2 regions of the Variovorax sp. PvP013 genome follow, and region 2 is predicted to be linked to the other one. Evidence: riboswitches for the same ligand, from Rfam matches in the RefSeq annotation. Region 2 holds a riboswitch; the other holds the start of a gene.
The links. Region 2 has a riboswitch for S-adenosylhomocysteine ahead of ahcY (adenosylhomocysteinase). Riboswitches for the same ligand answer to the same signal wherever they lie in the genome.

Region 1: linked by a shared signal. The riboswitch ahead of metH (methionine synthase) and the one ahead of ahcY (adenosylhomocysteinase) in region 2 are both predicted to bind S-adenosylhomocysteine.

What each region holds. Positions count from the first base shown of each region.
Region 1 is NZ_JBNDLF010000004.1:246,235-261,662, reverse strand. Features, by position in the region: gene dbpA (ATP-dependent RNA helicase DbpA) at 1-1,376, opposite strand, end outside; gene infA (translation initiation factor IF-1) at 1,396-1,665, opposite strand; gene ABID77_RS14070 (hypothetical protein) at 1,725-1,991, opposite strand; gene ABID77_RS14065 (gamma-glutamyl-gamma-aminobutyrate hydrolase family protein) at 2,478-3,371, shown strand; gene metH (methionine synthase) at 3,397-6,111, opposite strand; S-adenosyl-L-homocysteine riboswitch at 6,220-6,298, opposite strand; gene dinG (ATP-dependent DNA helicase DinG) at 6,348-8,633, opposite strand; gene ABID77_RS14050 (PACE efflux transporter) at 8,684-9,118, opposite strand; gene ABID77_RS14045 (LysR family transcriptional regulator) at 9,248-10,135, shown strand; gene ABID77_RS14040 (homocysteine S-methyltransferase family protein) at 10,224-11,315, opposite strand; gene ABID77_RS14035 (hypothetical protein) at 11,547-11,822, opposite strand; gene ABID77_RS14030 (hypothetical protein) at 11,914-12,291, opposite strand; gene ABID77_RS14025 (M35 family metallo-endopeptidase) at 12,323-13,324, opposite strand; gene recQ (DNA helicase RecQ) at 13,567-15,428, shown strand, end outside.
Region 2 is NZ_JBNDLF010000003.1:485,895-501,322, reverse strand. Features, by position in the region: gene ABID77_RS12745 (ArnT family glycosyltransferase) at 1-44, opposite strand, end outside; gene ABID77_RS12740 (peptide chain release factor 3) at 64-1,701, opposite strand; gene ABID77_RS12735 (hypothetical protein) at 1,833-2,276, opposite strand; gene ABID77_RS12730 (hypothetical protein) at 2,315-3,088, opposite strand; S-adenosyl-L-homocysteine riboswitch at 3,242-3,310, shown strand; gene ahcY (adenosylhomocysteinase) at 3,410-4,882, shown strand; gene ABID77_RS12720 (TlyA family RNA methyltransferase) at 4,893-5,654, shown strand; gene metF (methylenetetrahydrofolate reductase [NAD(P)H]) at 5,687-6,520, shown strand; gene ABID77_RS12710 (septal ring lytic transglycosylase RlpA family protein) at 6,639-7,349, shown strand; gene ABID77_RS12705 (PQQ-dependent sugar dehydrogenase) at 7,578-8,864, shown strand; gene ABID77_RS12700 (c-type cytochrome) at 8,861-9,190, shown strand; gene ABID77_RS12695 (23S rRNA (adenine(2030)-N(6))-methyltransferase RlmJ) at 9,222-10,142, opposite strand; gene ABID77_RS12690 (porin) at 10,345-11,409, shown strand; gene rplM (50S ribosomal protein L13) at 11,595-12,026, shown strand; gene rpsI (30S ribosomal protein S9) at 12,038-12,430, shown strand; gene erpA (iron-sulfur cluster insertion protein ErpA) at 12,632-12,997, shown strand; gene ABID77_RS12670 (anhydro-N-acetylmuramic acid kinase) at 13,075-14,232, opposite strand; gene ABID77_RS12665 (M23 family metallopeptidase) at 14,285-15,428, opposite strand, start outside.

The DNA.
Region 1 (15,428 bases), on a different contig from region 2:
GACTTGCCCTTGACGCGGCCGGTGGACAGCCTGTGGGCGGCCTCGCGCGCGATGCGCCGGTCGACCGCCACGTAGGTGGAGAACTCGTTGACGTTGATCTTGCCGACCTGCTCGCGGGTGAAGCCGGCCTCGCCGGTCAGCGCGCCCAGCACGTCGCCGGCGCGGATCTTCTCCTTGCGGCCGCCGACGATCTGCAGCGTGGACATGGGCGGGCGCAACGGCTCGCCGACGCCGGGCGTGAGGTCCGACAGCGGCCGCCAGGCCGATTCGCGGCCCTGGAGCTGCTCGATCTTCCCGACGAAGCCCATCTCGTCCATGCTCGCCAGGTTGAGCGCCAGGCCCTCGGCGCCGGCCCGGCCGGTGCGGCCGATGCGGTGGACGTGGACCTCGGCGTCGGGCGTGACGTCGACGTTGATCACGGCCTCGAGCTGGGCGATGTCCAGGCCGCGCGCGGCGACGTCGGTGGCCACCAGCACGGAGCAGCTGCGGTTGGCGAACTGCACCAGCACCTGGTCGCGCTCGCGCTGCTCCAGTTCGCCGAACAGCGCCATGGCGCTGAAGCCCTGCGCCTGGAGCACGGCGACGAGGTCGCGGCACTGCTGCTTGGTGTTGCAGAACGCCAGGGTGCTCTGCGGGCGGAAGTGGTCGAGCAGCAGCGACACGGCGTGCAGCCGCTCGTCGTTGCGGACCTCGTACCAGTGCTGGACGATGCGGCCTTCCTCGTGCTGGGACGCGACCGTGATGCGCCGGGGCGCCTTCATGAAACGGTCGGCGATCTCGGCGATGCCTTCGGGGTACGTGGCCGAGAACAGCAGGGTCTGGCGCTGCGGCGGGCACTGGCGCACGACGGTCCGGATGTCCTCGAGGAAGCCCATGTCGAGCATGCGGTCGGCCTCGTCGAGCACCAGCGTGTTGAGCGCCTGCAGGTCGAGGCTGCCGCGCTCGAGGTGGTCCATGATCCGCCCGGGCGTGCCCACCACGATGTGCGCGCCGTGCTCCAGGCTGGCGGTCTGGCCGCGCAGGGCGACGCCGCCGCACAGCGTCACGACCTTCACGTTCTCCTCCGCGCGCGCCAGGCGGCGGATCTCGGTCGTGACCTGGTCGGCCAGCTCGCGCGTCGGGCACAGCACCATCGCCTGGACGGCGAAGCGGCGCGGGTTGAGGTTGGCCAGCAGGGCCAGCGCGAAGGCGGCGGTCTTGCCGCTGCCGGTCTTGGCCTGCGCGATCAGGTCGTGGCCCAGCAGCGCCACCGGCAGGCTGGCGGCCTGGATCGGCGTCATCCGCGCATAGCCGAGCTGCGCGAGGTTGGCGAGCGTCTGCGGCGCGAGCGGCAGCGTGCCGAACCCCGCCGCGGCGTCGGCGGCGGAACCTGTCACGGGCGATGTCACCGGTGGATCAGCGACGCTGCGAGTTGTTGCCGGAATTGACCGGCGGCGGGCCACGGCGCTCCAGGTGGCGGAACGTGATGCGGCCCTTGGTCAGGTCGTAGGGCGACAGCTCCAGCGACACCTTGTCGCCGGCCAGGATGCGGATGTGGTGCTTGCGCATCTTGCCGCCGCTGTAGGCGATCAGCTGGTGCCCGTTGTCGAGCGTGACGCGGTAGCGCGAGTCGGGCAGGACTTCGGTCACTGCGCCGTTCATTTCGATGAGTTCTTCCTTGGCCATGAATTACCTCTGTGTGTGTGTTGGCGGTGATGACGGGAACGGTTGTGCGGGCGTCGCGCTCAGGCGGCGCAGGAGGCCGGCAGTGCCGATACAACGCGCGAGCCGGTGCGTTCGCGCACCCAGCCCAGTCCTTCGTCGACGGCATAGCGCAGGGCGGCCGAATGGCTGGCGAAGCGCGGCGTGAAGCGCATCACGCGGTCGTGCATGCCGCTGCCGCGGCCGGAACGGATCGAGACCGAGGCGGCGAAACGGCCGTCGTCGAGGTGCTTGATCAGGGGCGAGACGAGGTACTTGCCCATCGCCACGCTGTGTTGAATGATGTCCATGAAAGCCTTGCGCACCGCGACGCCGCGAATGCGCTGAAATACAGTTGAGAACGGGACGCGGGCGGCCGTGATGGGCGTCGGTACGGGCCGGCCGCGGCGCTTTGCGAGCGCGCGGTTCGCTTCAACAGGAACGAAGGCAGTGGTGGCAAACATGGGCGCCGGATCCGCAAGGACCGTGGCGCTCCAACACACTGTGCGGCTGGCTTGAAAGAGAGGGTGCCCGGTGACCCTGGTGACGGGATCGCCGGACCGACCAGCAAGAAAGACGAAATGCTTCGTCGTGATATCGAAACGAACCCGGGATTATAGCTTTTACCGAGCCATCGTGCCGGTCGCATCGATCCCGTCAATCGATGCGGGAGACCGCCGGGACCCGGCTGTCGCGCTCGGGAGACATTGGGGATGCCGTCCGACCCGCGCCCGGCCCGACCTCGTCACAATGGATTTCCTCGCTGTCCTCGCGCCCGCCCGGCGGGTCGTCCCACCATGCCACAGACCGTCGCCGGCCGCCTCAAGATCGGCCTCTCCGCCTGTTTCCAGCACGCCGACCCGTCGCGTCCGCTGTTCACCAACAAGACCCTGCAGTACGTCGAGCAGTCGATCGCGCACTGGCTGATGTCCGCCGGGGCGATGGTCGTGATGGTGCCCTGCCCCACCGGCGCGACGGCGCGCGGCGACACCAAGCTGTCGCACTACGCCGAATGGCTCGACGGCGTGGTGATGCACGGCGGCGCCGACGTCTGGCCCGGCAGCTACGGCGAGGTGCCGCTGCGCGAGGCCTGGGTCGGCGACCGCATCCGCGACCTCTACGACCTGGCGCTGGTGGAGGCCTTCGAGCAGGCCGGCAAGCCGATCTTCGGCGTCTGCCGGGGGCTGCAGCTGATCAACGTGGCCTTCGGCGGCACGCTGTTCCAGGACATCGAGACCCAGCACCCCAACGCACTGCGCCATCGCGACCCGGTGAGCTACGACCAGAACTTCCACGACATCGAGCTGGTCGAGGGCACCCGGCTGTCGCGGATGTACCCCGGCGTGGCGCACGCGCGCGTCAACAGCATCCATCACCAGGGCATCAAGGACCTGGCGCCGGGCTTCGAGGTCGAGGCCTGGAGCTACCCCGACCGCGTGCCCGAGGCGATCCGCCGCGTCGCCGGGCGCGCGGGCGGCGGCTACATCGCCGCGACGCAGTGGCATCCGGAATTCCATCGCCAGGGCAGCACCGTCAGCACGGTGGACGACACCGCGATCCTCGACGACTTCCTCGCCGCCTGCCGCGGCGCCCAGGTGCAGCCCGCGCGGCCGCATCGCGGCATGCCCGGCAAGATCCGCGACCGCGCCGCGCGCATGCTGCGCCAGGCGCTGCTGCTGCGGCGGCGCTGAGTCCCGGCGGCGCCCCGCCCCGCCCTTACAGGTTCGGCGCCAGCAGGCGCTCCAGCTCCGATTCGGGCCGATGGCGGCGCGCGGCCTGGTCGGCGAGCTGGTCGTGGCCGATCTTGCCGACGTTGAAGTAGGTCGCGTCGGGGTGCGCCAGGAAGAAGCCGCTGACGCTGGCCGCCGGCGTCATGGCCAGGCTCTCGGTCAGGGTCATGCCGATGTCGGCGCACTGCATGACGTCGAACATCGCGCGCTTGACGCTGTGGTCCGGGCAGGCCGGGTAGCCCGGCGCCGGGCGGATGCCGCGGTACTTCTCCGCGATCATCTCCTCGTTGCTCAGGCCTTCGCCGGCGGCGTAGCCCCAGAGGTCGGTGCGCACGCGGTGGTGCAGGGCCTCGGCGAAGGCCTCGGCCAGGCGGTCGGCCAGCGCCTTGAGCATGATGGCCGAGTAGTCGTCGAGGTCGTCGACGAAGTACTTCTCCTTCTTTTCCACGCCCAGGCCGGCCGTGACGGCGAACATGCCCACGTAGTCCTTCAGACCGCTCGACGCGGGCGCGACGAAGTCGGCCAGGCAGCGGCTCGGGCGCATCACGCCCTCGATCGCCTGCTTCTCGGTCTGCTGGCGCATGCCGTACCAGGTCATGGCGACCTCGCCGCGCGTCTCGTCGGTGTAGAGCGCGATGTCGTCGTCGCCCACGGTGTTGGCGGGCCAGAAGCCGACGATGCCGCTGGCGCTGAGCCATCGGCCCTCGATCAGGCGCTTCAACATGCGCTGGCCGTCGGCGTAGACGCGCACGGCCTCGGTGCCGACCACCTCGTCCTTCAGGATGGCCGGGAACGGCCCGGCGAGGTCCCAGGTCTGGAAGAACGGACCCCAGTCGATGTACTTCGCCAGCTCGGTAAGGTCGAAGTTGCGGAACACGCGCCGACCGATGAACTTGGGCACCGGCGGCACGTAGGTGTTCCAGTCGATGGGCGTTTTGTTGGCGCGCGCCCTGGCCAGCGGCCACAGCGTCACCTGCTTCTTGTTGGCGTGCTGCTGGCGCACCTTGTCGTAGTCGACGTTGAGCTCGTCGATGTACTTCGCGGCCTGGTCGGAGAGCAGCGACTGCGCCACGCTCACGCTGCGAGAGGCGTCGGGCACGTAGACCACGGGGCCTTCGTAGTGCGGCGCGATCTTGACCGCCGTGTGCACGCGGCTGGTGGTGGCGCCGCCGATCATCAGCGGGATCTTCCTGACGCGGAAATGGTCGTCGCGCTGCATCTCGCCGGCCACGTACTGCATCTCCTCCAGGCTCGGCGTGATGAGGCCGGAGAGGCCGACGATGTCCGCGCCCTCGACCTTGGCGCGCGCCAGGATCTCGTGGCACGGGACCATCACGCCCATGTTCACGACCTCGAAGTTGTTGCATTGCAGGACCACCGTGACGATGTTCTTGCCGATGTCGTGGACGTCGCCCTTGACGGTGGCGATGACGATCTTGCCCTTGGTGCGCACGTCGCGCCCGGCGGCCTCGTCGCGCAGCTTCTCCTCCTCGATGTAGGGCAGCAGGTGCGCCACGGCCTGCTTCATGACGCGGGCCGACTTCACCACCTGCGGCAGGAACATCTTGCCGGCGCCGAACAGGTCGCCCACCACGTTCATGCCGTCCATGAGCGGACCCTCGATGACATGCAGCGGGCGTCCGCCGCCGGCCAGGATGGCGCGGTAGGCCTCCTCGGTGTCCTCGACGATGAATTCGGTGATGCCGTGGACCAGCGCGTGGGCGAGCCGGTCGCCCACGCTCACGGGGGCCTCGGGCGTGCCGCGCCAGTCGTTGCGCTTGCTCTCGTCCTTGGCGCCGCTCTTGGCGGTCTCGGCGACCTCGACCAGGCGCTCGCCGGCGTCGGGTCGGCGGTTGAGCACCACGTCCTCCACGCGCTCGCGCAATGTCGGCTCCAGGTCGTCGTAGACCCCCACCATGCCGGCGTTGACGATGCCCATGTCCATGCCGGCCTGGATCGCGTGATACAGGAACACGGTGTGGATGGCCTCGCGCACCGGGTCGTTGCCGCGGAAGCTGAAGCTCACGTTGGAGACGCCGCCCGACACCTTGGCGCCCGGCAGGTTCTGCTTGATCCAGCGCGTCGCCTCGATGAAGTCGACCGCGTAGTTGTTGTGCTCCTCGATGCCGGTGGCCACCGCGAAGATGTTGGGGTCGAAGATGATGTCCTCGGGCGGGAAGCCGATCTCGTCGACCAGGATGCGGTAGGCGCGCTGGCAGATCTCGACCTTGCGCGCGTAGGTGTCGGCCTGGCCGGTCTCGTCGAAGGCCATCACCACCGCCGCCGCGCCGTAGCGGCGCAGCAGGCGCGCCTGGTGGCGGAAGGCGTCCTCGCCCTCCTTCATGCTGATCGAGTTGACGATGCCCTTGCCCTGGATGCAGCGCAGGCCGGCCTCGATGACCTCCCACTTCGAGCTGTCCACCATGATCGGCACGCGCGCGATGTCGGGCTCGGAGGCGATCAGGTTGAGGAAGCGCACCATCGCGGCCTTGCTGTCGAGCATGGCCTCGTCCATGTTGATGTCGATCACCTGCGCGCCGTTCTCCACCTGCTGGCGCGCCACGGCCAGGGCCTCCTCGAACTGGCCGTTGAGGATCATCCGCGCGAAGGCCTTGGAGCCGGTGACGTTGGTGCGCTCGCCAATGTTGACGAACAGCGTGCCCGCGCCGATCTGCACCGGCTCCAGGCCCGAGAGCTTCATGGCCGGGACGTCCGGCCCGGCGGCGGGAGCGGGCGAGGAAGAAGGGGAAGTGGCGGGGACGGGGGCGGAGGACGACGACATGGGGCTCACCTGGTTCGCGGACGGAGGTTCAGGCGAGCGTCGTTGCAAAAAAGGCGGCCCGAGCCTGGCGGGGCGCAAGCCGGCCGCTGCAACGCTCCTCGGGGAGAGGCGATTTTAGGCGCATCGCCCGGGCCGCGCGCGGCCGGGCGCTCCGGCTAGGGCGCGAGCGCGGCGCGGGACTCGGCGGCCACGGTCGTGCGCGCGAACGGCGGCAGGCCGGCGAGCAGCCGCTGTCCGTAGGCCGTGCGAACGAGCCGCCGGTCGTAGCAGTAGACGCTCGCGCGGTCGTCCTCGCTGCGGATCGCGCGGCCGACCCATTGCGCCAGCCGGATCGCGGTGGCGGGCACCACCAGCTCGGAGAACGGATCGCGTCCGACGGCGCGCAGCCACTCGGCGCGCGCCTCGCCCACCGGGTCGTCCGGCGGCGCGAAGGGCAGCTTGGCGATGAAGACCGACTCGCACAGCCGTCCCGGCAGGTCCAGCCCCTCGCCGAAGGACTGCATGCCGAAGATGATCGAGGGCTGCCCGTCGGCCACGCGCTGGCGGTGCGTGGCCAGCAGCACCTGGCGCGGCAGCGCCGTCTGCGTCAGCACGCGCGGGCGCAGGACGGGCGTGAGCGCCTCGACCGCCTGGCGCAACTGGTCGCGCGAGGTGAACAGCACCAGCGCGCCGTGGCGCACCGTGGCCAGGTCGCGCGCCAGGGCCTGCGCCATCTCGGCGACGTAGGCGACGGCGTCGCGCGGATCGGCCCGGGTCTCGACGGCGACGAGGCGGCCCTGCGCGGCGTAGTCGAAGGGGCTGGCGACCTCCAGCGTGCTGGCCGCGTCGTCGCCCTGCAGGCCCGACTCGCGCAGGAAGAAGTCGAACTGGCCGCAGCTCGTGAGCGTGGCCGAGGTCAGCACCGCGCCGCGCACCCGGCCCCACAGGTGGTGGCGCAGGGTGGCGCCGGGCAGCAGCGGGCTGGCGTGGGCCTGCAGGATCGACCGCTCGCCCTCGACCTCGAGGGTGAACCACTTGGCCGCCGGCACGGCGTCGGCGGCGGTCTCGCGCAGCAGCAGCCGGGCGGTGTCGAGCATCTGCTCCAGCCGGGGCGCGAGCGCGCCGAGCTGCGCGTACATCGACGACAGCGCGCGCGCCTGGCCGGGGTTGTCGCGCAGCTCGGCGCGCAGGGCGCGGGCGATGGCGCGCAGGCATTCGATGAAGCCGTCGGCGTGGCGCGCGACGCGTTCGAGCGGCTCGCACAGCGCCTCGGGCAGCTCGCCGCGCGGCACGCGGGCGCAACCCGGGCCGCGCCCGCTGCCGGCGGTCGCGCGCAGGGTCTCGCCATAGAGGTCCATCACCAGGCGCTCGACCTGCTGCATCGCCTGGCGCACCTGCGCCGCGTGGCCGGGGATGTCGGCCACATCCATGACCTCCAGCCGCACGCCGACGGCGACGGCGCGCTGCGCCAGCCGCTCGATCCAGCCGTGGTGGCCCAGGTCCATGCGGCAGGCAAACTGCGCCAGCGCCGTCGCCGGCAGGTGGTGCGCCTCGTCGAGCACCAGCAGGCAGTTGTCCAGCTCGGGCAGCAGCCGGTTGCCCAGCGACGACAGCAGCAGGTCGTGGTTGACCACGATGACCTGCGCGCCGACCAGCGTCTTGCGCCGCTCGTAGTAGGCGCAGCCGTTGAACGCCGGACAGTGCTGCCCGGTGCAGGACGCCGCGTCGGCGGCCATGGCCGACCACACCTCGGGCGCCGGCGGCGTGTCCAGCGCGTCGCGGTCGCCGTCCCAGGCGCCGCTGGCCAGCGCCCGCGCGATGCCGCCGTAGAACTGCAGGCGCGCGGCGATCTCGTGCTGCGGCCGGGGCGCGCGGGCGGTGGGCTCGTCGTCGGCGAACAGGTCGGCGGTGGGGTCGATGGCGTCGTCCTCGTCGCCATGCGCCGGCACGACCTCGCCGGCCAGGCGCGACAGCTTGAGCTGGCACACGTAGCGCCCGCGCCCCTTGGCCAACGCGAAGCGGAACGGCTGCGGCATCAGCGCAGCCAGCGCCGGCAGGTCCTTGGCCACCAGCTGCTCCTGCAGCGCCACGGTGGCCGTGGAGACGACGACGCGCGTGTTGCGCGCCAGCGCCAGCGCGATGGCCGGCGCGCAGTACGCCAGCGACTTGCCCACGCCGGTGCCGGCCTGGATCACCGCGATGGCGCGCACCGGGTCCGGCGCGGCGGCACCGGCCGCGCCGCCGTCGGCGTCGAGTTCCGGCTCGTCGAGCTTGCCGAGCGTGGCCCGCGCCAGCGTGGCCGCCACCTTCTCCGCCATGCGCCGCTGGCCCTCGCGCCCGCGCAGGCCGGCGCCGGCGCGCACCGCGTGGTCGAAGGCCGCCAAGGCGGTCGCGGCCAGGGCATCGGCGGTGGAGGACACGGGAGGAACGGAGGCGGACGGCGGAACGGACGGCGAGGACATGCGTCGAGTCTTGCACGGCCGGCCCGCCGGACCGGCCGTGCGGCGTCCGGTCAGGCCGGCTGCGCGGCGCCGGCCGACGCCGGCAATCCGAAGACGGCGTCGAACACCCAGTTGAAGACGAAGGTGTAGACCAGGAAGAACACCACCAGCCCCAGGTCCATCAGCAGGGCCTGCCACAGGCTGATGTCGAGCCACCAGGCGATGGCCGGCACCAGGAAGGCGATCAGTCCGCCCTCGAAGCCAATGGCGTGCGCGATGCGCCGCCCCAGGCCGCGCCCGCGCACCGCCTGGCGGCGCTCCCAGCGCTCGAACAGGGCGTTGAACACCAGGTTCCAGACCACCGCGATGGCCGAGGCCAGCACCGCCAGCGGACCGGCGTGGCCCACGCCCTGCCCCGACATCGCCGCCAGGCCGAAGCTGGCCACGACGATGGCGATGCCTTCGTACAGCGTGATGTAGACGACGCGGCGCTTGATGCCTTGCATGGTGCTCTTCTCCTGGGATGTCATGGACGAGCCATGACTCTATGTGCGACGCGCTGATATAAAAAGTCGGCTTCTTTCAGTTTTTCAGACAGGTCGATCCGCCACGGCGATCGACGAGGAACCTTTCCCATGGCGTTTTCGAGCGACAACGTGCAGGTCTTCCTGGCCGTGCTGGACCACGGTTCTTTTTCGGCGGCCGCGCGTGCGTTGCGCCGCGTGCCCTCGGCCGTCAGCATGACCATCGCCGGGCTGGAGGCCGAGCTAGACCTGGTGCTGTTCGACCGCGCCGGCCGCGAGCCGAAGCCGACCGCCGCCGCGCGCTCGCTCGAACCGCAGGCGCGACTGCTCGCCGCGCAGCTCAGGCAACTGCAGGTGCAGGCGCTGTCGCTCACGCAGGGGCTCGAGCACCGCCTGACGCTGGCCATCGCGCCCGAACTGCTGGCCGCGCCGTGGAGCGTCGCGCTGGCCGCCCTGGCGCAGGAGCATCCGCTGCTGGAGGTGGAAGTGCTGGCGGCGCCGCAGGGCGACGCGCTGGCGCTGCTGCACGCCGGGCGCGCGCAGCTGGCGCTGGTCTTCGAACGCCCGAGCCTGGACGGCCGCGAGGATTTCCAGGAGGTGGCCAGCGACCTGCTGGTGGCCGTGATGGCGCCCGGCCATCCGGTGCTCGCCGCCGCCGGCGGGCGCCTGCGCGAGGAGCACCTGCGCACCACGCGCCAGATCGTCGTGGCCGGGCGCGACCTCGCGATCAGCGACCCGCGCTTCGTCTTCGCGCGCCACGTCTGGCGCACCGACAACGCGCTGGCGGCGCTGAGCCTGATCACCGCCGGGCTCGGCTGGGGCTGGCTGCCGCGCGCGTTCGCCCAGCCGCACGTCGCCGCCGGCGCGCTGGTGGAGATCCCGTTCGAGAACCTCAGCAACGGGCTCGACCTGTGGGTCGACGTGGTGTGGTCGCGCGAGCGGCCGCTGGGGCTGGGCGCGCAGCGCTTCGTGGCGTTGATCGCGCGGCGGAAGGATTGAACGACCTCGCACGCCGCACCGGCGACGGCCGCGCGAGGCGCATCGCGACGCGCCCGGCGGCCGGGGCCGCCACCGCCGTGTCCGGTAGTCAGGCGACCGGTGCCTCGTCCGGCTCGCGGTAGAACACGCCGCGCCCGATCGTGCGCCCCGGCAGCGGCGCGACCGCGCGTCCGATGGCGCCGATGTGGTCGGGCGTGGTGCCGCAGCAGCCGCCCACGATGTTGACCAGACCGTCGGCCGCGAACTCGTGCAGCAGGCGCGAGGTGACCTCGGGCGTCTCGTCGAAGCCGGTGTCGCTCATCGGGTTGGGCAGCCCGGCGTTGGGGTAGCAGCTGATGAAGGTGTCGCCGGCCACGCGGGCGAGCTCCTGGATGTAGGGGCGCATCAGTGCGGCACCGAGCGCGCAGTTCAGGCCCACGGCCAGCGGCTGGGCATGGCGCACGCTGTGCCAGAAGGCGGTCACGGTCTGGCCGCTGAGGATGCGGCCGGAGGCGTCGGTCACGGTGCCGCTGATGAGGATCGGCAGGCGCTCGCCGCTGGCTTCGAAGTACTCGTCGACGGCGAACAGCGCCGCCTTGGCGTTGAGGGTGTCGAAGATGGTCTCGACCAGGATGACGTCGGCGCCGCCCTCGACCAGGGCCTCGGTCTGTTCGTAGTAGGCCGCGCGCAGGGTCTCGAAGTCGACGTTGCGGGCGCCGGGGTCGTTGACGTCGGGGCTGATGCTAGCGGTCTTGGGCGTCGGGCCGAGGGCGCCGGCGACGAAGCGCGGCTTGTCCGGCGTGCTGAACTTGTCGCAGGCGGCGCGGGCGAGCCGGGCGGAGACGAGGTTCATCTCGCGCGCGAGGTGCGCCATCTTGTAGTCCTCCTGCGCGACGGTGGTGGCGCCGAAGGTGTTGGTCTCGATCAGGTCGGCGCCGGCGGCGAGGTAGGCCTCGTGGATGTCGCGGATGACGTCCGGCCGGGTCAGCGAGAGCAGTTCGTTGTTGCCCTTGACGTCGCGCTCGAAGTCCGTGAACCGCTCGCCCGTGCTGCCCGGACCGTCGTAGCCCTCGCCCCGGTACTGCGCCTCGCTGAGCTTGAAGCGCTGGATCATGGTGCCCATGGCGCCGTCGAGGATGGCGATGCGTTCGGCGAGGATGGCGGGGAGCTGCTGGGCGCGGGTGTAGACGACGGGCTTCATGGGCGCGATTGTAAAAAGCCCGTCATGGCCTTGCCTTGGGGGTGCCACTGCCGTCGCTGCCGCTACCTCTGCCATTCGACGCCGTCAGCGTTTGAAGCCAGGGATCGGAGTCGCTCCGCATTTCGGAGGATTCGAGATGATCAATTGGACGACGGCAGCGTGAGGCTGGGACTGTATGGATGGCGAATAAGCATAGCCGCTGGATCGAGTGGCCAAGCCCTCGTAAAGACTTTACGACGCATGAACGGTGGCCTCTGCCCTTCGCAGCGCCAAGTTCTTGCTGTCTGGTGATTCCGTGCTGGATGAACCTTCGACTTCAGCGCTCTCATACTCGTACCAACTCCGAGCTTGATCCAGCCAATTCGCGAGGCGAATGATCTGGGTCCGATCGAGTTCAGCAGATTGCGCGGGGAAATCGAGCGTGATCTGAATCACGATCGAACATGCATGGGCACCGCTCGGCATCAGTGCGAGCCAAAGCAGCAAAGCAATAAGCCTTTTCGTCATGCATCACCTATCCGATCAGGCTGCGGTAATTGTCCCGCGTCGCACAGCACTGGCATTCCGAGTGAAAGCCTTAAATCGTGCAATGGGCCGCCTACTTGATCGGCTTGCCACATTCGGGCAGATCCTCCTGAAAAGGCACCAGATCGATCCCAGCATAGTTTCCTCCCTTGAAGGCCGGGAATGGCGAATTCAAATGCGAGCTTTCGTAGATCGGCACGCTCTCGAGCAATTGACGAACGGCACGCGTCGTGACTTCCGCGCGACGCCTCGAAAGTGCCTTGGCGTCCTGAGTGCCTTCGAGCGCGATACCGTCGACCATGACGCGCTCGAAACGAGTGAAGACGGTTCGCCACTTGTCGAGCCATGCCGTCAATCTCACGATCTCGGTTTTCTCGAGATCGGCGGAGCCTGCCGCAAAATCCAGGTCGATGGCGAATGCTCTCGAGCAGGCATGCACAGAACCCGCCATCAGTATTCCTATGCAAAGAGGAATCAGTCGTTTATCCAACATAGCTGACTCCATATGCGATATAGCCTACTAAACTATCCGCATTCTTAAGAGCCCTCCTCGTATCATTGGCAATTGCCAGACTTTCCTTCATTTTATAGATGTCGTCAACTGAACCAAAGACGCCATCGAAATGTGTGACCTCATGGATCAATGTCTGCAACTGCGAGTCCGATTCTGCCGATCGAGGGCGAAGGCCACAGAATTCGATTGCAATGCCGATCGTGTGGGTTGCGATATCTGGCTTGCAGACCTCGGCGAGCAGTCCTTTTTTATTTCCTGAAGGTGTGCATCCGACATTGCGCATCAGCTGCTCCGAATAGCGAACGAAGTTGTCACCGGTGAGAGCCGTAAGCACGTGCAGACATTTGAAAAGTCCGCTTTGCAAGTACTGCCTCGTCTTTTCATCGTCTGTGCCAAACCATTGCTTGACTCGAGCCTTTTCAGGCTTACCCCAGAGTTCTAGATCTTTGGAGCGTCGTTCGACCATCTTTACAGCCTCAGCCCGCAGCCCGAGCACCAGATCGCAGAACTCCCTGTTGGTCATGTTCGGACAGATGTTCTCCGTCTGCTCGGCCTCGGGCGGATGCTTCACCAAGCCGTCGACCACCTTGCTGCTCGCCCGGACCGGTTCCATGTCGCCGGAAAACCAGCCGGGCAGCGCAGTGAAGCTCGGGTCGAAGACCCCGACGGCGGCGTCCAGGCGGTCGTCGCAGTTCACCGAATGCGGCAGCATCGAGACGAGCGGCGGCGGAACCGGGCAGCGGCAGATCGCCACGTCGCCTTCCAACGCCATCTCTGCGCCATGAAACCGGCTCCTGTAGGGCCCGCCCGCCTTGGCGATGAGACCGACGCTGTTGCAACCTTCGCAATACACGCGCCCGCCGATCAGCGCGGCGCGGTGTCCATGGATATCCATCATGGGCCCCTCATAGGGCAATACCGTGCCACCCGGAACAAGCCGGTCGCCCACCACCCATGTCTTCCGCATCATCTTCGTGCTCCCTGTCTAAACAGGAAATTGAATGGGCAGTGGGAAATTGCTTTCGCAACTTTTCATTCGGCGGACCTTGGGCCGAACGCCGATTCGTCAAACTCGGATCGGATTTTGTTTTTGGACCGCACGCGCTCGACCGCGCGCCCATCGGGCCGAAGTCACCCGGCCCGCTCCCGAGGAAAGGACGGGCGACGACAATCGGCCCCGGCCGGCCTGCCCGTTCCCCACGCCACGCAACGATTCCCTTGTCCGCCTCGCCTTCCACCTCTTCCTCCACCGACCCGCGCGAGATCCTCCACCAGGTCTTCGGGTACGAGCAGTTCCGCGGCGCCCAGGCGGCCATCGTCGACCACGTGACGCACGGCGGCGACGCGCTGGTGCTGATGCCCACGGGCGGCGGCAAGTCGCTCTGCTACCAGATCCCGGCGATCGCGCGCCAGCGCGCCGGCCACGGCGTGACGGTGGTGGTCTCGCCGCTGATCGCATTGATGCACGACCAGGTCGGCGCGCTGCACCAGGCCGGCGTGGACGCCGCGTTCCTGAACTCCACGCTCGACTGGCCGCAGACGCAGGACGTGGAGCGGCGCATGGCCAGCGGCGAGGTGACGCTGCTCTACGCCGCGCCCGAGCGCGTGACCACGCCGCGCTTCCTGGCGCAGCTCGACGCCCTGCACGCGAAAGGCCGGCTCAGCCTGTTCGCCATCGACGAGGCGCACTGCGTGAGCCAGTGGGGCCACGACTTCCGCCCCGAGTACCGCGCGCTGACCGTGCTGCACGAGCGCTATGCCGGCGTGCCGCGCATCGCCCTGACCGCCACGGCCGACGACCTCACGCGCGCCGACATCGTCGAGCGGCTGCAATTGGAGGAGGCGCGCCAGTTCGTCAGCAGCTTCGATCGCCCGAACATCCGCTACACCATCGTCGAGAAGAAGGACGCCACCACGCAGCTGCTGCGCTTCATCGAGCGCGAGCACGCGGGCGAGGCGGGCGTGGTCTATTGCCAGTCGAGGAAGCGCGTCGAGGAGGTGGCCGCGGCGCTGGCGGCCGCCGGCGTCAACGCCCTGCCCTACCACGCCGGCCTGGACGCCGCGGTGCGCCAGAAGCACCAGGACCGCTTCCTGCGCGAGGACGGCATCGTGATCGTCGCCACCATCGCCTTCGGCATGGGCATCGACAAGCCCGACGTGCGCTTCGTCGGGCACCTCGACATGCCCAAGAACATCGAGGGCTACTACCAGGAGACCGGCCGCGCCGGGCGCGACGGCGCCGCGGCCGATGCCTGGATGGTCTACGGCCTGCAGGACGTGGTGAACCAGCGCCGCATGATCGACGAGAGCCCGGCCGGCGAGGACTTCAAGCAGGTCATGCGCGGCAAGCTCGACGCCCTGCTGGCGCTGGCCGAGGCCACCGACTGCCGGCGCGTGCGGCTGCTGGCCTACTTCGGCGAGCACAGCACGCCCTGCGGCAACTGCGACAACTGCCTGGAGCCGCCGGCGGTCTGGGACGCCACGGACGCCGCGCGCAAGCTGCTCTCCACCATCTACCGGGTGCAGCAGAGCAGCGGCATCAGCTTCGGCGCCGGGCACATCATGGACATCCTGCGCGGCAAGGCGACCGAGAAGGTCAAGCAGTTCGATCACGAGCAGGTCAGCACCTTCGGCATCGGCGCGGAATTCAGCGAGGTGCAGCTGCGCGGCGTGCTGCGCCAGCTCATCGCCATCGGCGCGGTGGCGGTCGACACGCAGCACTTCAACACCCTGCGGCTGACCGACGCCTCGCGCGCCGTGCTCAAGGGCGAGGCGCGCGTCGCATTGCGCGAATCGGTGTCGGCGCCGGCCGGGCGCGGCGCTTCGTCGGGCGGTCGGGTGCGCCGCGAACGGATCGCGCGCGGCGCGCCGTCGCCGGCGGCCGAAGGACTCGACGCCGCCGCCCAGCAGCGCTTCGCCGCCCTCAAGGCTTGGCGCGCCGAGGTGGCGCGCGAAGGCAACCTGCCCGCCTACGTCATCTTCCACGACGCCACCCTCGCCGCCATCGCCCAGCGCGCCCCCGCCACCCTGGCCGACCTGCAGGGCGTCAGCGGGATCGGGGTGACGAAGCTGGA
Region 2 (15,428 bases):
GCGTACTGGGCGAGCGCGAAGGCCAGCGGATTCGACGACGGCACGGGCGGCGGCTCCCGCGCGTCAGCCCGCGTTCTGCAGCGACAGGCCGGCGTGTTCGCGCAGCGGATGGAAATGGATCTTCGGGAAGCGCTCCTGCGCCAGCCGCACGTCGTAGGGCGAGGTGCAGAGGTAGGCCAGGGTGTTGGCCGCGTCCAGCGCCATGCGCGCCGGGTAGGCGTTGACGAACTCGCGCAGCTCGGCCGGCGTGTCGGCGGTGATCCAGCGCGCGCCGGTGTACTGGCAGCCCTCGAGCCGCACGTCGCAGTCGTACTCGCCCTTCAGGCGGTGCTGCACCACCTCGAACTGCAGCTGGCCGACGGCGCCCAGCAGCATCGGCCCGCCGATCTCGGGGCGGAACACCTGGATCGCGCCTTCCTCGCCGAGCTGCGCCAGGCCCTGCTGGAGCTGCTTGGTGCGCAGCGGGTTCTTCAGGATCACGGTCATGAAGAGTTCCGGCGCGAAGAAGGGCAGGCCGGTGAACATCAGGTTGGCGCCGTCGGTGATGGTGTCGCCCAGCTGCACGCCGCCGTGCGTGGTGAAGCCGACGATGTCGCCGGCGAAGGCCTCCTCCACCGCCTCGCGGCGCTGGCTCATGAAGGTCACGACGCTGGTCGGGCGCAGTTCCTTGGCCGTGCGCTGCACCTTGAGCTTCATGCCCGGCGTGTAGCGGCCCGAGGCCATGCGCACGAAGGCGATGCGGTCGCGGTGCGCCGGGTCCATGTTGGCCTGCACCTTGAAGACGACGCCGGCGAAGTCCTTGTCCGCCGGCTGGATCTCCTTGACCACCGGCTGGCGGTTGACCAGCACGGTGCTGGTGCGCGACTGCGGCGAGGGCGCGAGGTCGACCAGCGCGTCGAGCACCTCCATGACGCCGAAGTTGTTCACGCCCGAGCCGAAGAACACCGGCGTCTGCCTGCCGGCGAGGAAGGCCGCGCGGTCCCAGGCCGGCGAGGCGCCGGCGGCGAGCTCCATGCTCTGCTCGGCGTTCTCGAACTCGGCGCCGAAGCGCTTGATGAGTTCGTCGCGGTCGTCGAGGCGGATCGTCTCGAACTCCTGCGGCAGGCGCTCCTTGCCGGAGTCGAACACGGTCATGGTCTGCGTGCGCAGGTTCATGATGCCGCCGAAGCTCTTGCCCTGGCCGACCGGCCAGGTCATCGGCACGCAGGGCATGCCCAGCTCGCGCTCGATCTCGTCGAGGATGTCCAGCGGCTCGCGCACCTCGCGGTCCATCTTGTTGACGAAGGTGATGATGGGCGTGTCGCGCTGGCGGCAGACCTCGATCAGGCGTCGCGTCTGCGCCTCCACGCCGTTGGCCGCGTCGATCACCATCAGGGCCGAGTCGACGGCCGTCAGCACGCGGTAGGTGTCCTCCGAGAAGTCCTTGTGGCCGGGCGTGTCGAGCAGGTTGATGACGTGCTCGCGGTAGAGCATCTGCATCACCGACGACGCCACCGAGATGCCGCGCTGCTTCTCGATCTCCATCCAGTCGGACGTGGCGTGGCGCGTCGCCTTGCGCGCCTTGACCGAGCCGGCGATCTGGATCGCGCCCGAGAACAGCAGCAGCTTCTCGGTCAGCGTGGTCTTGCCGGCGTCGGGGTGGGAGATGATCGCGAAGGTGCGGCGGCGCTGGGTTTCTTCGAGGAATTTGTCGTTCGACATCGGGGCGGACTCAATGGGACGTGCGAGGTGCGCGACCGCCGGGAGGCCGGCGGGTGCGGCGGGCGGAGGGCCGGGAAGGGACGACATTGTCCCTCAGGGCAGGTTTCGTCGCCGGCCCGCCCCTGGGTGACTCAGGTTCGCCTGAACTGCTTCCGCAGGAACGGCCGGTGACGCGCGATGTGCGCCATCTGCGGCTCGGCGATGGCGCCGCCCAAGTCGACGCCGTCGCCGTTGAGCACCTCGTTGGCGAGATCGAGCGCGCGCGCGACCACTTCCTCCTCGCTCACGCCCTGCTGCGCGGCGAGGTCCAGCGCGACGCGCTTCATCGCGCGCTGCGACAGCATCCACATCGCGCCGAAAGAGTCCCAGGCCGCCGCGGCGTCCTTGAAGCGGTCGCGCTCGGCCAGGATCTGATCGAGCGGCTTGGCCAGGATCTCCTGGAGCCCGCCGAGCTTCTCCACGAGTTCCTCGTTGCGCGCCTCCAGCGCCTGGCGCAGGTCGTCCGCGCTGGGCGGCGGCGTGATGGACCCGTCGGGATTCGGGGCGGCGATCTGGAGCTGGTCGGACAGGGACATGGGACGCGATTCTCGCGCCCCATGTCCCTCGCCGGTCCTCACATCGGCGGCGCGAAGCCGTTGCGACCGGCCAGCACGCGCACCGCCGTCGGCGTGCCGTTGCGCTCCTGCGCGTTGACCAGCACCCGCGCGCCGGGCACCAGCAGCGCGTCGGTGGCCGGGCGGAAGGTCACGACCGGCACGTCGCGCGGCACGATCACGGTCTTCTCGCCGCCCTTGTAGGCCAGGCGCAGCTGCTGGCCGCCGCGCACCGACGCCGGCGCCGCCGCCAGGTCGGCGACGGTGGCGTTGGTCATGGTGCTCTTCGGTTCCAGGTCCCAGGGGAAGTGGCCTTCGCCGGTGCCACGCGCCTCGGGCGGGAACACCAGCACCTCGAGGGCGCGCTGCGTGCCGTCGGGTTGCGGCATGGCGGCGGTGCCGACGTAGCTGCCCTTGGTGATGTCGGCCAGCTTGATCGCATAGACCTCGGAGACGGGCAGGTCGGGCACCCGCGCCAGGGTCACGACCTCGCCGCCGCGGTCCTTGACGATCAGCTGGGCGGCGTCGGCGTAGACGACCGTGCCCCGGATGCGCACGGTGGGCGTCGCGGGCGCGGCGCGCGCCGGCGCCGGCGCCGCGCCCATCGGCGCCGGTGGCGCCATGCCCATGGGGGGCGCCGGCGGGGCGGGCTGGCTCCAGGCCGCCTGGGGCAGGGCCAGGGCGCCCGCGAGGCCCGCCACGGCGATCGCCGTGGCGCAGGAGCGGGGGGTGCGGAGGAAGCGCGACAGCGTCGGAAGCGGTCGGAGGAGGGCGGCGGTCTGGGTGCGTGTCATGGAAGGCCTCGGTCGAAGAAGGTGGACCGCGCCGGTCGCCGGGTGGCTCCGGAACGCGCGTCGGCCGCGACTGTAGGCAGGACGCGTCCCCCGGGCGTGCAGGGATTCGGGCCGGCCCGAAGCAGGGCGAAACCGGTGTCGGGCTAAAATCCCGGCTCCGAGGAGCGTTGCAGCGCCGTCAGGCGTGAGGCTCGGAACACATCGCAACCACGCTCATCCGCTGTCCATCGCGGTGAGTCCCGTCCCTGCCAGGCACCCTGCCGGCATCGACGTCCCCCCGATCCAGCGGCATCCGCAATCAGCCTTGGAGTCCCTTTCCTCATGAGCGCCGTCCTCGAATCCCCGTCCTCCGTCTCCCCCCTGCTGCCCGCCGCCAAGCCCGCCTCGGCCGCCGACCAGGCCATCACCGACATCACCCTCGCCGCCTGGGGCCGCAAGGAGATCCGCATCGCCGAGACCGAGATGCCCGGCCTGATGGCCATCCGCGCCGAGTACGCCGCCGCCCAGCCGCTCAAGGGCGCGCGCATCACCGGCTCGCTGCACATGACCATCCAGACGGCGGTGCTCATCGAGACGCTGCAGGCGCTCGGCGCCGACGTGCGCTGGGCCTCGTGCAACATCTTCTCGACGCAGGACCACGCCGCCGCCGCCATCGCCGCGGCCGGTACGCCGGTGTTCGCCATCAAGGGCGAGTCGCTGGAGGACTACTGGGACTACACCCACCGCATCTTCGACTTCGGCCCCAAGGGCGCCAAGGGCGAAGGCCCCAACATGATCCTGGACGACGGCGGCGACGCCACGCTGCTGATGCACCTGGGCCAGCGCGCCGAGCAGGACCTGTCGCTGATCGACACGCATTCGAGCGAGGAGGAGCGCATCCTCTACGCCGCCATCCGCCGCAAGCTGGCCGAGGACCCGACTTGGTACAGCCGCAAGTCGGCCGAGATCATCGGCGTGACCGAGGAGACGACCACCGGCGTGCACCGCCTGAACGACATGTCGGCCAAGGGCCTGCTGAAGTTCCGCGCCATCAACGTCAACGACTCGGTCACCAAGAGCAAGTTCGACAACCTCTACGGCTGCCGCGAGTCGCTGGTCGACGGCATCAAGCGCGCGACCGACGTCATGATCGCCGGCAAGGTGGCCGTCGTGGCCGGCTACGGCGACGTGGGCAAGGGTTCGGCGCAGGCCCTGCGCGCCCTGTCGGCGCAGGTGTGGGTCACCGAGATCGACCCCATCAACGCCCTGCAGGCCGCCATGGAAGGCTACAAGGTCGTGACCATGGAGTACGCCGCCGACAAGGCCGACATCTTCGTCACCACCACCGGCAACCGCGACGTCATCCGCCACGAGCACATGGTGGCCATGAAGGACCAGGCCATCGTCTGCAACATCGGCCACTTCGACAACGAGATCGACATCGCGTCGATCGAGCAGTACGAGTGGGAGGAGATCAAGCCGCAGGTCGACCACGTCAAGTTCCCCGACGGCAAGCGCATCATCCTGCTGGCCAAGGGCCGCCTGGTGAACCTGGGCTGCGGCACGGGCCACCCGAGCTTCGTGATGTCCTCGTCCTTCGCCAACCAGACCATCGCCCAGATCGAGCTGTTCACCAAGCCCGACGCCTACGAGTCCGGCAAGGTCTACGTGCTGCCCAAGCACCTCGACGAGAAGGTCGCGCGCCTGCACCTGAAGAAGGTCGGCGCCATGCTGACCGAGCTCAGCGACGCCCAGGCCGCCTACATCGGCGTCGACAAGGCGGGTCCGTACAAGGCGGACACCTACCGCTATTGATCGCCGCGCCATGCGTGCCGATCAATTGCTGGTGGAGCGCGGCATGGCCGCGTCGCGGTCGCAGGCGGTGCGGCTCATCGCCGGCGGGCTGCGCTGGCGCGACGCGGGCAGCGCCGACGCCTGGCGCGACGTCGGCAAGAACCGCGACGACATCCCGGAGACGGCGGAGCTCGACCTGGCCGACGCGGCCGAGTCGCGCTTCGTCTCGCGCGGCGGGCTGAAGCTCGAAGGCGCCTTGGCGGCCACGGGCATCGACCCGCGCGGGCGGCATTGCCTCGACGTCGGCCAGTCGACCGGTGGCTTCACCGACTGCCTGCTGCAGCACGGCGCGGCCCACGTCACGGGCGTCGACGTCGGTCACGGCCAGCTGCACGCGCGCATCCGCGAGGACGAGCGCGTCACGGCCGTCGAGCGCGTCAACGCGCGCGCGCTGACCGTCGCCGACCTGCCCGAGGACGAGCGCGCCGACTTCGACCTCGTGGTGGGCGACCTGTCGTTCATCTCGCTGACGCTGGTGCTGCCGGCCGTCGTGCCCTTCCTCGCGCCCGGCGGCGACCTGCTGCTGCTGGTCAAGCCGCAGTTCGAGCTGCAGCCCGGCCAGGTCGGCAAGGGCGGCATCGTGCGCGACGCCGCGCTCTACGCGGTGGTCGAGGCGCGCCTGCGCGAGGCCTGCGCGGCGCTCGGCCTGCGCGTGGCGCGCTGGCTCGACAGCCCGATCGCCGGCGGCGACGGCAACCGCGAATTCTTCCTCCACGCCGTTCGCGTCCTCTAGGGCGACGGCGTTTCCTCATCCAGGAGCCGCGCATGCGCCTTCCCCTGAGCTTCGAATTCTTCCCGACCAAGACGCCCGAAGGCGCGGTCAAGCTGCGCGCCGTGCGCCAGCAACTCTATGCGTTGAATCCCGAGTTCTGCTCGGTGACCTACGGTGCCGGCGGCTCGACGCACGCGGGCACCTTCGCCGCCGTGCGCGAGATCATCGAGGAGGGCGTCCCCGCGGCCAGCCACTTCTCGTGCATCGGCGCCACGCGCGCCACGGTGCGCGCGCAGCTGGCCGAACTGCGCGCGATGGGCGTGCGGCGCCTGGTGGCGTTGCGCGGCGACCTGCCCAGCGGCTACGGCATCGGCGGCGAGTTCCAGTACGCGAGCGACCTGGTCGAATTCATCCGCGCGGAAACCGGTCGCGACTTTCACATCGAGGTCGCCTGCTATCCCGAGATCCACCCGCAGGCGCGTTCGCCCGAGGCCGACCTGCAGGCCTTCGCGACCAAGGCGCGCGCCGGCGCCGACTCGGCGATCACGCAGTACTTCTTCGGCGCCGAGGCGTACTTCCGTTTCGTCGACGACGTTCGCCGCCTGGGCGTCGACATCCCCATCGTGCCGGGCGTGATGCCCATCACCAGCTCGACCCAGCTGATGCGCTTCTCCGACGCCTGCGGCGCCGAGATCCCGCGCTGGATCCGGCTGCGGCTCAACGGCTTCGGCGACGACGTCGAGTCGATCAAGTCCTTCGGCCTGGACGTCGTGGCCGCGCTGTGCGAGCGCCTGCGCGACGGCGGTGCGCCCTCGCTGCACTTCTACACGATGAACCAGGCCGCCGCGCCGCTGGCCGTGCTCGATCGGCTCGGCTGGAGCGACTAGGCATGAGGGTGAGGGCAGGGCGTCCCGGACCGGGCCGCACGGTCGCGCAGGGCCTGGAGTCCGGACGATGAGCGCGGAGGTCCGGCGCGGCCGACCCGGGCGCCGAGTCGCCTGCGCGGTGTCCGTCGCCTGTTCGGTCGCGGCCCTGCTGCTGCTCGACGGCTGCAGCGCGACGCCCGACCCCGCCGCCACGCCGGAAGCCGCGACGACGGCCTCCGCGCCCGCGACGGCGCCCTCGTCGGGCACCGGCCTGCGCCCGCTGGCGCGCGACATCAGCGTGCCCTCGGGCGCGCCGCCGCGTTCCTCCGTCGCGACGGTGAGCTACGACCTCTCCTCCAGCGGCAACGACGACCCGTTCGCCGGGGTGGACGACGGCGTCCCCGGCGACCGGTCGTCCGGGGAGTTCTTCCAGCGCGGCGGCGCCTCCTGGTACGGCATCCAGTTCCATCAGCGCCGCACGGCCAACGGCGAGCGCTTCGACATGTCGGCCTTCACCGCCGCGCACCGCACGCTGCCCTTCGGCACGGCCGTGTGCGTGCGCAGCCTCACCAACGGGCGCGAGGTGCTGGTGCGCGTCAACGACCGCGGGCCCTTCGGACCCGGCCGCGTCATCGACCTGAGCCGCGCGGCGGCCGAGGCGATCGACATGGTCGGCCTGGGCATCAAGCAGGTGGCGATCACCGTGATCGGCAAGGAGAACGCCGGCACGCGCTGTGGCGGGGCGCCGGTCGACCGCGCCGCGCTGACGGCCCTGGGCGGCGGCGACGAAAGGGCGGCGTCCGAGCCTGCCGCCCCGCGTCGCGTGGGCCGCAAGCGCGGCCATCGCTGAGGACGCGAGGTCGCGCGAGCACGCCGGCGCACGCGCTGATCCGCCGCCGGGGCACCGGCCGGTGCGAGCGCATCGACGTCCCGGAGGAAACAGGCCGTTACACCAGGCCCGATGTTCATAGGGCAAGTCCCGATCGAAGCCGATGGGGTGGCGCAGCACAGTCGATCGGCCGGCCACACGACCGGCCGGTGTGTCCGCCCACATCGCACGAACAACAGGAGACCAGAGATGTCCGCACCATCGCGAGCGCGCCGCCCCGCGCGCCTCACCCTCACCGTCGTCGCCCTCGCGGCCGCGATGGCGACCGCCCTGCCCGCCGTGGCGCAGAACATCGACAAGCTCAAGCAGATGAAGGTGTCGGGCACCGACCCCAACATCCCGACGGTCGCGCAGACCGGCAAGAACGCCGACCAGCTGCGCGCCAACCTGAAGGCCATCAAGCTCCCGCCGGGCTTCAAGATCGACCTCTACGCCGTGGTGCCGGACGCACGCTCCATCGCCGTGGCGCCGGCGGCCAACATGATGTTCGTCGGCACCCGCAAGACCAACGTCTGGGCCGTGACCAACCGCAACGGCGGCGACATGGCCACCGAGGTCAAGCAGTTCGCGCCTTCGCTCAATTTCCGCAACCCCAACGCGGTGTGCTGGACCCGGGACGGCTTCCTGATCGTGGTCGAGAGCAACCACGTCTACTCCTTCCCGGGCGCCGAGTTCTTCTACGACACGCCCGACGTGGCGGTGGCCGAGGTGGTGCCGCAGGGCCAGCTGATCCCGCCGGAGGAGGAGTCCTTCAACCACAGCGGCCGCACCTGCCGCATCGGCCCGGACAACAAGCTCTACATCACGCTGGGCCAGCCCTTCAACGTGCAGCCGCGCGAGAAGCTCGCGCTCTACACCAAGACCGGCATCGGCGGCATCGTGCGCATGAACCAGGACGGCACCGGCCGCGAGGTCTTCGCCACCGGCATCCGCAACAGCGTGGGCATGGATTTCAACCCCAAGGACGGCAGCCTCTGGTTCACCGACAACCAGACCGACGGCATGGGCGACGACATCCCGCTCGGCGAGATCAACCGCGCCACCAAAGCGGGCCAGTTCTTCGGCTACCCCTACATCGTGGCCAAGACCCGCATCACCGAGCACGGCTACGACAAGGACCCGATCCCCGCCGGCGCGGTGGACCCGCAGGTCACGACGGTCGCGCACGCGGCCGACCTGGGCATGGCGTTCTACACGGGCAAGCAGTTCCCGGCCAAGTACCAGGGCGGCTTCTTCTCGGCCCAGCACGGCTCCTGGAACCGCACCAAGCCGATCGGCGCGCGCCTGCTCTACACCTCGCTCAAGCCCGACGGCACGGCCGACAAGAACGAGGTCTTCGCCGAGGGCTGGCTCGACGACGCCACCGGCACCTACCGCGGCCGTCCGGTGGACGTGGCGGTCGGCAAGGACGGCTCGCTCTTCGTCTCCGACGACTACGTCGGCGCCATCTACCGCATCACCTACCAGGCGCCATGAACCGGCAGCTCATCGCATGGGCGGTCGCCCTGGCGGCCGCGACGACGACCGCACCGGCGGCGCTGGCCGCCAGCGCCGCCGCCGGCAAGACCAAGGCGGCGGCCTGCGCCGCCTGCCACGGCCCGCTGGGCAAGGCCACGATGCCCGACGCGCCCAACATCGCCGGGCAGCCGGCGATGTACCTGGTGGAGCAGCTCAAGGCCTACCGCAGCGGCGCGCGCAAGCACGAGGTGATGTCGATGATGGCCAAGCCGTTGAAGGACGCCGACATCGACGACCTGGCGGCCTGGTTCGCGTCGATCCAGGTGCAGGTCCAGGCGCCGTAGACGACGCCTGGCCTCGGCCTGGACCGCCCGCTCAGCCGCCCGCGTCGAGCGAGAAGGTCGCGTTGCGGTCCTGGGCGAGGCGCTCGACCATCTGTGGCAGGGCGGCGGCGAGCTTGGCCTTGAGCGTGTGCGGCGGGTTGATCAGGAACATGCCGCTCGCCGGCAGGCCGGGGCGGCGCGTCTCGCCGGTCGGCGTCGTCACGAGCTTGCTCGACTTGACCGTGAGCGTCGCGTGCAGCCAGGACTTGCCGGCCTTGGTCGCCATTGTCTTCAGGCGGCGTGGCAGGTCGTGCGCCTCGGGGCGCGGGATGATCGGATACCAGACCGCGTAGGTGCCGGTGGCGAAGCGCTTGAGCGCCTCGGCGGCGAAGTCGAGCACGCGTGCGTAGTCGCTCTTGATCTCGTAGCTCGGATCGCACAGCACCAGCGCGCGGCGCGACGGCGGCGGCAGGAATTTCGTCGCGCTGCCGAAGCCGTCTTCCATCAGCACGGCGATCTTGCGGCCCGCTTCGAGCTGGGCGATGTTGGCCGACAGCGTGCGCGAATCGGTCGGATGCAGTTCGAACAGCTTGAGCTTGTCCTGGTCGCGCAGCAGGTGCTGCACGATGAAGGGCGAGCCGGGATAGATGCGCGCACCGCCCTTGGGATTGAAGTCGGCGATCACCTCCAGATAGCGCGCGAGGGCGTCGGCAGGGGGCGTGGCGACCGGTGCCGCGCCGGCGGCGACCGAGGAGGCCGGCGCGCCGACCAGCCGGATCACGCCCTGGGCCGCCTCGCCGCTCGTGTCGGCGTAGTCGCCGTCGAGCCGGTAGAGGCCGGCGCCCGCGTGCGTGTCGACGACGGTGAGCGGGGCTTCCTTCTCGAGCAGGTGGTCGAGGGTGGCGATCAGCACCGTGTGCTTGAGCACGTCGGCGTGGTTGCCGGCATGGAACGCGTGGCGATAACTGAACATGCGGCGATGGTAACTGCCAGCCCCCGGTGTTCCGGTTGCCGGCGGTTCCTGCGTCGTCACGTCGTCCGGGTCGCCCCGTCGACTCGCGTCCTGCGCCTACATTGGCATTGGCACAACGCTTGCTTCGCGGAAAGAGTGGGTGCGACCACCGCGCCGATTACATTTGCTTCCAGATACTTTCAACTTCCAACGGAATCCCGTCATGAATTCTTCCCGCCTGAGCGTCCTCGCTTCCGCTGCAACCCTGATCGGCATGGCCGCTCCGGTCCATGCGCAATCCAGCGTGGCCATCTCCGGACTCGTGGACGTCTATGTCGCCTCGACCCGCATGGCGGGGGCGCCGGGCCGGGTCACCGAAGTCGGCTCGGGCGGCCTGACCACGTCGTGGATCGGCTTTCGGGGCACCGAGGACCTGGGCGGCGGTCTGAAGGCCACCTATGCGCTGACGTCCTTCATCCGCGCCGACAGCGGCGTCTACGGCCGTTTCAACGGCGACACGTCGTTCTCGCGCGATGCCAATGTCGGCCTGACGGGCGGTTTCGGCTCGGTGCGCCTCGGTCGCGGTACCGCTCCCAACTTCCTGCCGACGATCTTCGCCAACCCGTTCGGCGACTCCTTCGCCTACTCGCCCCTGGTGCTGCACGCCAACGTCAATACGGCCGCCTGGGGCTTCCGCACGACGCCGTCGGACACCGGCTGGGGCAACCAGATCGCCTACACCACGCCGAACTACAACGGCCTCGCCGCGACGGTCCAGTATCAGTTCGGCGAACAGAGCAGCGACACCGGCAACAAGGGCAAGCACAACGTCGGCATGAACGTGCTCTACATCAGCGGCCCTTGGACCGCCGTGGCCTTCTACGAGCGCGACCAGGTCAACAATCCCGTCACGGGTCTGCTGACCACGACGATCAACAACGTCGCCGTGCCGGAGACCAAGAAGGACTGGATGGTCGGCGGCAGCTACAACGCCAACTTCGCCCGCTTCTTCCTGACCTACGGCGGCGCCAAGACCGAGGTCGCCAACTACGACGCCAAGACCGCGTCGGCGGGCGTGAGCGTGCCGATCGGCCTGGGCAGCCTCATCGGCGCCGTGGCGCGCACCAAGGTCGAGGGCACCTTCGAAGGCACGCGCACGACCGGCAGCATCGGCTACGACTATTTCCTGTCCAAGCGCACCGACCTCTACGCCATCGCGATGCGCGACCGCGTGACCGACCGCAACAGCGGCAACAGCGTGGGCGTGGGCATGCGCCACCGCTTCTGAGTGCCGCAAGGGCCGAATTCCGGGGTCTTTGTTGCCGCGAAGACGCCAGCGGCATAGAATCGAAGGCTTCGCAGCGCTCGAGCGGCCCCGCGGCGAAGCTTGAAACCCACCTAAGAGATTCCCGTCAGAGGAACGCCGACCGTGGAAAAGGGCCCCGCAAACCTCCTCTCCAACAGAGAAAACTCATGACCAAAACGTTCAGCGCCAAGCCCGCTGACGTGACGCACGAGTGGTTTGTGATTGACGCGACCGACAAGGTCCTCGGACGAGTAGCCAGCGAAGTTGCTCTCCGTTTGCGCGGCAAACACAAGGCCATTTACACGCCTCACGTCGACACCGGTGACTTCATCGTCATCATCAACGCATCGCAACTCCGCGTGACCGGCGCCAAGCCGATCGACAAGGTGTACTACCGTCACTCGGGTTACCCGGGCGGCATCACCGCGACGAACTTCCGCGACATGCAAGCCAAGCACCCGGGCCGCGCCCTGGAAAAGGCCGTCAAGGGCATGCTGCCCAAGGGTCCGCTCGGTTACGCCATGATCAAGAAACTCAAGGTCTACGGTGGCGCAGAGCACCCGCATACCGCCCAACAGCCCAAAGCGCTGGAACTGTAAGGAGCCTTGAGATGATTGGTGAATGGAACAATGGCACCGGCCGTCGCAAATCCAGCGTCGCCCGCGTGTTTCTGAAAAAGGGCACCGGCAAGATCACGGTCAATGGCAAGGACATCCAGGCCTATTTCGGCCGCGAGACCTCCATCATGATCGCGAAGCAGCCGCTGTTTCTGACGAACAACGTCGAAGCCTTCGACATCATGATCAACGTGAACGGCGGCGGCGAGTCCGGCCAGGCCGGCGCGGCGCGCCACGGCATCACCCGTGCGCTGATCGACTACGACGCGACGCTCAAGCCGGTGCTGAGCCAGGCCGGTTTCGTGACGCGCGATGCGCGCGAGGTCGAGCGCAAGAAGGTCGGTCTGCATTCGGCACGTCGCCGCAAGCAGTTCTCCAAGCGCTGATCGGCATTCGCCGGTTGCACGAAAGGCCGCCTTCGGGCGGTTTTTCTTTGGACGGTCGTTCCTGGCATCCGGTCGCGAGAGCCCGCACTGCGATCAGCGGCAAATTCGTGCCTCGGCCTTGCAATCGGCCGATTGCGATAGCATTTCTCCTTGCGTCGAACTCTCGATGCGTCGACGCACCCCCCACCGGAGTTCCATCCCATGAGCGCACTTGCAGAAGATATCCAGACCCAGATGCCCGAGCCGATCCTGTTCACCGACAGCGCGGCCGCCAAGGTGGCCGACCTGATCGCCGAGGAAGGCAACCCGGACCTCAAGCTGCGGGTGTTCGTCCAGGGTGGCGGCTGCTCGGGGTTCCAGTACGGCTTCACGTTCGACGAGATCACGAACGAGGACGACACCATCATGAGCAAGAACGGCGTCTCGTTGCTGATCGACGCCATGAGCTACCAGTATCTCGTGGGCGCCGAGATCGACTACAAGGAAGACCTGCAGGGTGCCCAGTTCGTGATCAAGAACCCGAACGCGACCAGCACCTGCGGCTGCGGATCGAGCTTCTCGGCCTGAAGCGCATGCGGTTCGCGTCCCATCGACGCGGGCGCCGCTCCATCGAAACCGCCTCCGGGCGGTTTTTTCTTGGGCGTTCAGGCCGGGTACAGGGCGCCCAGCACCCGACCGCCTCGCGCCCCGGTGACGCTGGCCAGGTTGCCGTTCTCGCGTCGCACCGTGGCGCGCGCCAGCCAGGCGAAGGCCGCGGCCTCGACCTGCTGCGGCGGTAGTCCGCGCACTGCCGAGGAGATCACGTCGACACCCGGCAGCCGGGCTGACAAGCGTGCCATCAGATTGTCGTTGAAGGCGCCGCCGCCGCAGACGACGAGTTCGCGCGCGGCACCGGCATGGCGCCGCACGTCGTCGGCGCAGGCGGCGGCGCTGAGTTCCGTCAGGGTCGCCTGAACGTCGGCCGGCGCCACCGTCCGGCCCTGGAGCCGCGCGGCGAGCCAGTCCGGGTGGAACAGGTCGCGCCCCGTGCTCTTGGGCGGCGCCTTGATGAAGTAGGGGTCCGACAGCAGATCGGCGAGCAGGTCGGGCAGGACCTCGCCGCTGGCGGCCCAACGGCCCGAGCGGTCGAAGGGCTCGCCGGTGTGGCGTTGGCACCAATGGTCCATCAGCGCGTTGCCGGGACCGCAGTCGAAGCCGAGCACGAGGCCGACTGGATCGGCTCCCGCCCCGGCGTCGACGATGGAAGGTGGCAACACGCTCAGGTTGGAGATGCCGCCGATGTTCAGCACCGCCACCGTGGCATCGGCGCGTCCGAAGACGGCGCGGTGGAACGCCGGCACCAGCGGCGCGCCCTGGCCGCCCGCCGCGACGTCGCGGGTGCGGAAATCGGCGATCACGTCGATGCCGGTCAGTTCGGCGAGCAGGGCGGGATTGTTGAGCTGCAGCGTGTAGCCGATGCCGTCGAACTCGCCGGGCCGGTGGCGCACCGTCTGGCCGTGCGCGCCGACGGCGACGATGTGCGCGTGGGTCGTGCCGGTGCCGTCCGGCGGACGCAGCAACTGCGCGACGACCTCGGCATAGCACCGTGCCAAGGCATTGGCGCCCAGCGCGGCACGGTGGATCTCGTCGCCGCCGGGCGTGTTGAGTGCCAGCAGTTCGGCGCGCAGCGCGGCGGGCAGCTCGGCGCTCGCATGCCGGCGCACGTCGGGGCGGCCGTCGGCGTCGAAGTCGACCAGCACGCCGTCGATGCCGTCGAGCGAGGTGCCCGACATGAGTCCGATGTAGCGATCGCCGCCGGTCATGCGCGTGAGGTCGATCGACGCGCGAGGCGGTCGGGCGTGCCGGGGACGGGCGTCAGTCGGCGCTGGCCTGGACCACCGAGAAGGCCGCGGCGAGTTCCATGCGGGTCGATACCGCCAGCCGCTCGAAGGCCGGCCGGGCCGAGGCGCTCAGGGGCGCGACGCCGGTCTGCTGGGCGAGGGTGGCCGGATCGGCCTGTTCGCCGTTGATGCGGAATTCGAAGTGCAGGTGCGGACCGGTGGCCCAGCCGGTCGAACCGACGGCGCCGATGAACTGGCCCTGGCTCACGCTCTGGCCGACCTTCACGTCCATGCGGCTGAGGTGGGCGTAGGCCGTTTCCTGGTTGTTGCGGTGCTTGATGACGATCAGGTTGCCGTAGCCGCTCTGCGTGCCGGCGAACTCGACCACGCCGTCGCCCACGGTGCGCACGGCCGTGCCGGTGGGCGCGGCGAAGTCGGTGCCCTTGTGCTGGCGCCAGCTGTTGAGGATGGGGTGCAGGCGCATCGCGAAGCCGCTGGAGATGCGCGAGAACTCGACCGGCGAGGCCAGGTAGGCCGCCGCCAGGCTCTTGCCGTCGGGCTGGTAGTAGCCGCCCTTCTGGCCCGGTTCCTGGAACCAGATCGCCTGGTGCGTCCTGCCACCGCTCTCGATCTCGGCGGAAAGCACGCGGCCGGTGCGCAGGGCCTGACCGTCGGCCTCGAAGGTCTCGTAGACGACGGCGAAGCGGTCGCCCTTGCGCAGCGAGCGGAAATCGACCGCGCCGTCGAACACGTCGGCCAGCTGGCTGGCGACGGCGTCGGGGATGCCGGCGTCGTCGGTGGCGGCGAACAGCGTGGTGCGCAGGACACCGCTGGCGAGCTTGCTGGCGGCGACGAGCCGCTCGTTCTCGGTGCGGACGGTGAAGCCGCCGGCCGTCTGCGTCACCACGAGGCGCTTGAAGGCGCCGGTGCCGTCGGGGATCCAGCGCGCGATCAGGCGCTGCAGCGAGTTGTCGCGCGCGGCCTCGGCCGTGACGGTGCGCCCGGAACGGCTGAGCAGCGCGCCGCGCGCCTGCGCGTTGCCGCGCACGAAGGCGGCCGCGGCGGGGTCGGAGATGCCCAGGCGCTTGAACAGGGCCTCGACGGTGTCGCTCGGACGCGTGATCTCGGTGCGGAAGAGCGTGAAGTCGTGCGACTCCAGGGCTTCGGTCTGGGGAGCG